2 regions of the Streptomyces sp. MI02-7b genome follow, and region 2 is predicted to be linked to the other one. Evidence: riboswitches for the same ligand, from Rfam matches in the RefSeq annotation. Region 2 holds a riboswitch; the other holds the start of a gene.
What was found. A riboswitch is a leader RNA that binds a small molecule or an ion and turns the genes downstream of it on or off. The one in region 2 is predicted to bind glycine.
Positions count from the first base shown of each region.

Region 1: another riboswitch for glycine. It lies ahead of gcvT (glycine cleavage system aminomethyltransferase GcvT); the one in region 2 lies ahead of gcvP (aminomethyl-transferring glycine dehydrogenase).

Region 1 is NZ_JARAWX010000006.1:186,638-190,035, forward strand. It holds gene PV364_RS12020 (hypothetical protein) at 1-227, shown strand, start outside; gene PV364_RS12025 (AAA family ATPase) at 276-968, opposite strand; glycine riboswitch at 1,141-1,243, shown strand; gene gcvT (glycine cleavage system aminomethyltransferase GcvT) at 1,428-2,540, shown strand; gene gcvH (glycine cleavage system protein GcvH) at 2,628-3,008, shown strand; gene glyA (serine hydroxymethyltransferase) at 3,076-3,398, shown strand, end outside.
Region 2 is NZ_JARAWX010000019.1:9,329-12,726, reverse strand. It holds gene gcvP (aminomethyl-transferring glycine dehydrogenase) at 1-1,541, opposite strand, end outside; glycine riboswitch at 1,692-1,796, opposite strand; gene PV364_RS27770 (PRC-barrel domain-containing protein) at 1,898-2,281, shown strand; gene PV364_RS27765 (DNA polymerase IV) at 2,335-3,398, opposite strand, start outside.

The DNA of each region.
Region 1 (3,398 bases), on a different contig from region 2:
TGAAGGCGGTCCTGGCCAAGGACCTCGCGGCGGTGACCGCCGGTGTGACCACCGTCGTCGCCGACCTGCAGGCGCTTCTGCTGTCCGTGCCGAAGCTCCTGACCGGTGCGCTTCCCCTTCCCATCCCCCTGCCGCTGGACGACCAGTCGGCGCAGGACCCGGCCGCGGTTCCCCAGGCTCCCGAGATGCCTGCGGTGCCGATGGCCCCTGCCTCACAGGTCCAGTAGTCGGCGAACTCACCGCTCCCTCACCGCGTCACGTGGTGGCCCGGCCGCTCAGCCGTCGAAGTCGATGGCCTCGAGCCGCCGGGCCGCTTCGCGGTCCAGCAGCACCGCCGAGGTGCACGCGGCCGGCAGCCGGCCCTCCTCGGCGGCGCGCAGCAGCAGCCGCGAGGCCCGCTGGTGCCGGGCCATCGCGTACGCCGAGACCGCCCGCCCCCGCGAACGCTGCCCGTCGAGGGCGGCCGCCACGGGCACGTCGAGCAGCACCAGGTGCATCCCCCGGCCGCGGCGCCGGGCCTCCCGGCCGACCCAGGCCCGTACCCACGGCAGGGTGCCGCAGTCGTGCAGGGCGACACCGGCCCCGGAACGCAGGGCCCGCCACAGCCCCGTGTAGTGCGCCAGCCGCACCAGCGGACGGTAGACGGCGTAGGGCAGCAGCCGGGGCATCCGGGCCTGCCAGCGCTCACGCACGTCCTGGGAGTCGATCAGCCAGGCGTCGCCCGACACGCGGCGCATGAGCGTGCTCTTGCCGCCGCCGGGGAGTCCGGAGACGATCAGGACGTCGCCGGCCGGGTAGCGCAACCGCCGCACCCGGGTGCGGCCCGCGCGCAGGTCGACCAGCCGGCCCGGGCGCACCGAGCGCCCGTCGCGGGCCGCGCTGCGGGGACGGACCGGCGGCCGGCGCACGGCCGCCGGACGGGGAGCGGCCGGTGCCCCGGCCGTCGCATACGCACTCTGCCACCGCACAGTCGCCCTCCCGGTGAGACTTTCAAGAAATGGTAAATCCTCGGTATGCGTCTACCCAGGGAAGCAACGCGGTGACGACACGATCGGGACCCGACCGGGACATCGGGGACACGGCCGCGACAAGGCCGAGCGGCCGTGCAATGATGGCGGCCTCAATCACATATCGGCCGTTCGAGGCCGCGCGGGAGAGTTCCCCGCTCCCGCCGTGGCGGGCGGGGCGCCGAAGGAGCAAGTCCTCCCTTGAATCTCTCAGGCACAGATACCGCGCGTCCGAGGCACATCTGAAAAGCGGGCGAGCCCTCCCGGTCCGGGGCGGCCGCCCCACCCAAGGTGCAAACCCGGGCTCCTCCGCACGGAGGGTCCAGGTGAACCTCTCAGGTTCCGATGACAGATGGGGAGGGCAAGCCCCCTTCCTGTCATCGCCCGACCTGTTTTTCCATGTCCTTGGGAGCCCGCCCGATGAGTGAACCCCGCCGTACCGCGCTGGACGCCCTGCACCGTTCCCTCGGTGCCACCATGACCGACTTCGCGGGCTGGGACATGCCGCTGCGGTACGCCAGCGAGCGCGACGAGCACACCGCCGTCCGGACCCGGGCCGGTCTCTTCGACCTCTCCCACATGGGCGAGATCACGGTCACCGGCCCCGCCGCGGGCGAGGCGCTCGACCACGCACTGGTCGGCCACATCTCCGCGCTGGCCGTCGGCCGCGCGCGCTACACGATGATCTGTGCCCCCGACGGCGGCATCCTGGACGACCTGATCGTCTACCGCCTGGGCGAGCAGGAGTACATGGTCGTCGCCAACGCCTCCAACGCGCAGGTCGTCCTGGACGCCGTGACCGAGCGCGCGGCCGGCTTCGAGGCCGCCGTGCGCGACGACCGGGACGCGTACGCGCTGATCGCCGTGCAGGGCCCGGAGTCCCCCGGCATCCTGGCGTCGCTGACCGACGCCGACCTCGACGGCCTGAAGTACTACGCCGGACTGCCCGGCACGGTCGCCGGCGTCTCCGCGCTGATCGCCCGCACGGGGTACACCGGCGAGGACGGATTCGAGCTGTTCGTCGCACCCGCCGACGCCGAGAAGCTGTGGCAGGCGCTGACCGAGGCGGGTGCGGACGCCGGCCTGGTGCCCTGCGGCCTGTCCTGCCGGGACACGCTGCGCCTGGAGGCGGGCATGCCGCTGTACGGGAACGAACTGACCACCGCCCTCACCCCGTTCGACGCCGGTCTCGGCCGCGTCGTGAAGTTCGACAAGCCCGGTGACTTCGTGGGCCGGCAGGCGCTGGCCGCCGCCGCGGAGCGCGCCGCGGCCGAGCCGCCGCGCAAGCTGGTCGGTCTGGTCGCCGAGGGCCGCCGGGTCCCGCGGGCGGGCTACCCGGTGGTGGCCGGCGGCGCCGTGATCGGCGAGGTCACCTCGGGCGCCCCGTCCCCGACCCTGGGCAAGCCGATCGCCATGGCGTACGTGGACGCCGCGCACGCCGCGCCGGGCATCTCCGGTGTGGGCGTGGACATCCGCGGTACCCATGAGCCGTACGAGGTGGTGGCCCTGCCGTTCTACAAGCGGCAGCGCTGAGGCGGCGCCCGCACACCGGGTACCGCCGTCCCACCTGTCAAGACAGCCGTTCACCAGCACATCCCGTCATCCAGGAGAATTCACGCCATGAGCAACCCCCAGCAGCTGCGCTACAGCAAGGAGCACGAGTGGCTGTCGGCCGCGGACGCGGACGGCGTGTCCTCGGTGGGCATCACCGAGCACGCGGCGAACGCCCTCGGCGACGTCGTCTACGTCCAGCTCCCGACGGTCGGCGACTCGGTGTCCGCGGGCGAGACCTGCGGCGAGCTGGAGTCCACCAAGTCGGTCAGCGACCTGTACTCCCCCGTCTCCGGTGAGGTCACCGAGGTCAACGAGGACGTCGTCAACGACCCCTCCCTGGTGAACTCGGCCTCCTTCGAGGGCGGCTGGCTGTTCAAGGTGAAGGTGTCCGAGGAGCCCGCCGACCTGCTCTCGGCCGACGAGTACACCGCCTTCACCGGCAGCTGACGCCGCCGCGGCGGCGTCAGGCCGCCCCGACCTGCCCACCCCGACCTCCGGACGGATGACCCCCCAGATGTCGCTTCTCAACAGCTCCCTGCACGAGCTCGACCCCGACGTCGCCGCCGCCGTCGACGCCGAACTGCACCGCCAGCAGTCCACCCTGGAGATGATCGCCTCGGAGAACTTCGCTCCGGTCGCGGTCCTCCAGGCCCAGGGCTCGGTGCTGACCAACAAGTACGCCGAGGGCTACCCCGGCCGCCGCTACTACGGCGGCTGCGAGCACGTCGACGTCGTCGAGCAGCTCGCCATCGACCGGGTCAAGGCGCTGTTCGGCGCCGAGCACGCCAACGTCCAGCCGCACTCGGGCGCGCAGGCCAACGCGGCCGCGATGTTCGC
Region 2 (3,398 bases):
CCGAGCGGGATCATGCCGCGGTCCAGCGCGTAGTCGCGGTCGGCGAGGCGGCGCAGGTAGCGCAGCATCGCGGTCTCCGAGCGGTGCTGGTGGAAGACCGGGTGGGTCAGGTAGTCCACCTCGCGCACCAGCCCGGCGGGCAGCGCGTCCTCGGTGGAAGCGTCCAGGCGCTCGATGTCGGCGCTGTCGCCGGTGACGCCGAAGGCACCCCACACGGCGGCCAGGTCGGCGCGGCCGGTGGTCTCGTCGCAGGCGATCCCGACCAGGTCGGCGTCGACCTGGCGCAGGTTGACGCCGGCCTCACGTGCGGCGGCCACGACCTCGGCGGCCCGTCCGGGCACGCGGGCGGTGACGGTGTCGAAGAAGGCGCCGGTGGTCACCTCGACGCCGCCGGCGCGCAGACCGGAGGCGAGGACGGCCGCGTAGCGGTGGGTGCGGCGGGCGATCTGCGCCAGGCCGTCCGGGCCGTGGTAGACCGCGTACATGCCCGCCATCACGGCGAGCAGCACCTGAGCGGTGCAGATGTTGCTGGTGGCCTTCTCGCGGCGGATGTGCTGCTCACGGGTCTGCAGCGCCAGGCGGTAGGCCTTGTCGCCGTCGGCGTCGACGGACACGCCGACCAGGCGGCCGGGCAGGCTGCGGGCGTACGCCTCGCGGACGGCCATGTAGCCGGCGTGCGGCCCGCCGAAGCCCATCGGCACGCCGAAGCGCTGGGTGGTGCCGACGGCGATGTCGGCGCCGAGCTCGCCCGGGGAGGTGAGCAGCGTCAGGGCGAGCAGGTCTGCGGCGACGGTGACGATCGCGCCCAGCCCGTGGGCCTGCTCGATGACGGGCTTGAGGTCGCGCACGGCACCGGAGGCGCCGGGGTACTGGAGCAGCACACCGAAGACGCCGCGCTCGGCGATCTCCGCGGGGATGCCGTCGGTGAGGTCCGCGACGACGACCTCGACGCCCGTGGGCTCGGCGCGGGTCTCGATCACGGCGACGGTCTGCGGGAAGGTCTCGGCGTCGATCAGGAAGACGCCCTGCTTAACCTTGCCGACCCGGCGGGCCAGGGCCATCGCCTCGGCGGCCGCGGTGCCCTCGTCGAGCAGCGAGGCACCCGAGGTGGGCAGACCGGTCAGGTCCGCGACGACCGTCTGGAAGTTGAGGAGGGCCTCGAGGCGGCCCTGGGAGATCTCGGGCTGGTACGGGGTGTACGCCGTGTACCAGGCGGGGTTCTCCATGACGTTGCGCAGGATGACCGGCGGGGTGAAGGTGCCGTGGTACCCCAGGCCGATCATGGGCCGCAGCACCTGGTTGCGGTCGGCGAGCGCGCGCAGTTCGGACAGCACCTCGGGCTCGGTGCGCGCGGCCGGCAGGCCCAGGGCCTCGGCGCTCTTGATGGTGTCCGGTACGGCTGCGGCGGTGAGCTCGTCCAGCGAACCGTAGCCGACCTGCGCGAGCATCTTGGCCTGCGCGGCGGCATCGGGCCCGATGTGGCGCTGCTCGAACGGGATGCCGCGCTCCAGCTCGGTGAGAGGGATGCGGTGGGCGGTCATCTGCGGAGGCCTCCTGGTCTGGCGCGACACGGCCTCCCCCTCTGTCATCTGAACCTGAGAGTTTCACCGTCCCGCGAGCAGGACGGCTTTCACCGTCGGTGAGGAACGGGCCGCCACGAACGGGCTGCCCTTCCTGCTTTCCAGAGTGACCTCACCCATGCGGTACGGATGCCTGAGAGATTCCGGGGAGGGTTTGCTCCTTCGGCGCCCGGCGGCCGGTGCCTCGCACCGCCAGGACTCTCCCGCATGGGGTCGCCAGCCACTGCCAGCCTACCAGCGGCTTCGGTTGAAGAGTCATGTGACAGCGGACACCTTTCGTGCCTAAATAGGAGTAATCGCGACCAGTTGGAGGGACCGTGCAGACCGGTATCGATCCGCGGAGCCTGATCGGGCGCAGGGCCTTCGACCGCAACGGAATGAAGATCGGCACAGTCGACGAGGTGTACCTGGACGACGCCACCGGCGAGCCCGAGTGGGCCGCGGTGCGCACCGGACTGTTCAGTCGTGACGCCTTCGTCCCCCTGGAACCGAGCGAGTTCGGCGAGGACGGGCTGCGTGTCCCGTTCGACAAGGCATTGATCAAGGACGCGCCGGACTTCGGGGTGGGCCGGCACCTCTCCCCGGAGCAGGAGCTGCAGCTCTACCACCACTACGGGATGAACGGGCCCGGCGCCGTCCCGGGGACGGACGACGAGCCGCCGCCGGACCGGGACTTCGGCAAGCTGGCCGGCGACGGCTGACCGTCCCGCACCGGTCCCTGCGGCCCCGCGACGGCGCTCACCCGCTCACCGGCTCACCCGCTCCCGCATAACACCAGCGGCAGCGGCTCGGACGGCTCCAGGTCGGGGTCGGTGACCGCGAACGTCCGCACCCGCCCCGGTACCACCGACAGGGGCTCCTCGAAGCGCACGGTCACCCGGCCGACACCGCTGCCCTGCACCCACCCGGCGCCGTACTCGGTGTGCCGTACGTCCTGACCGGGCGTCCAGCGCCGTTCCGCGGCGTCCGGCGCCGACGCGGCACCGGCGGACCGTCCCGCGTCCTCGTCCGCCTCGGCGGAGTCCCCGGCGTCGGGGGCCGCCTCCTCGCGCTCAGCCGCCTGGGCGAACAGGTCCTCCTGCGTGAAATCCGCCAGGCCCGCCACACCGACGCCGAGCAGCCGCACGCCTCCCGTGATGTCGACCGCCTCCAGCAGCCGCTCCGCCGTCTCCCGCACGACGGTGAGGTCGTCGGTCGGGGCGCGCAGCGTCTCGGACCGGGTGAGCGTCGTGAAGTCGTACCGACGGACCTTCAGCACGACGGTGCGCCCCGAGCGCCCCGCCGCGCGCAGCCGCCGCACACAGCGGTCGGCGAGCCGGTCCACTTCCAGGCGCACCCGGATGCGGTCGGTGAGGTCGACGTCGAAGGTGTCCTCGACGGAGATCGACTTGTGCTCGCGGTCGGGGACCACGGGCCGTTCGTCCACGCCCAGGGCCATGCCGTGCACATGCGCGCCGTGCGCCTTGCCCAGCAGGCGTACGAGTTCGGCCTCGCCCGCCTCCACCACGTCCCCGACGGTGGTGATGCCGCCCCTTCTCAGGTGCTCGGCCGTGGCGGGTCCCACACCGGGCAGGGTGCGTACCTGCAGGGGAGCCAGCAGCCCGCGCTCGGTGCCGGGCTCGATGACCACCATGCCGTCCGGCTTGGCCTGCTCGGAGGCGATCTTGGCGAGCAGCTTGGACCCGGCGAGCCCGACCGAGCCCGTGAGCCCCGTGGCCGCCCTGATGTCGGCCCGCAGCCGCTCCCCCACCCGCCGCGGCTCGTCCGCGAGGCCGCCGGCCTCCAGGTCGACAAAGGCCTCGTCCAGGCTCAACGGCT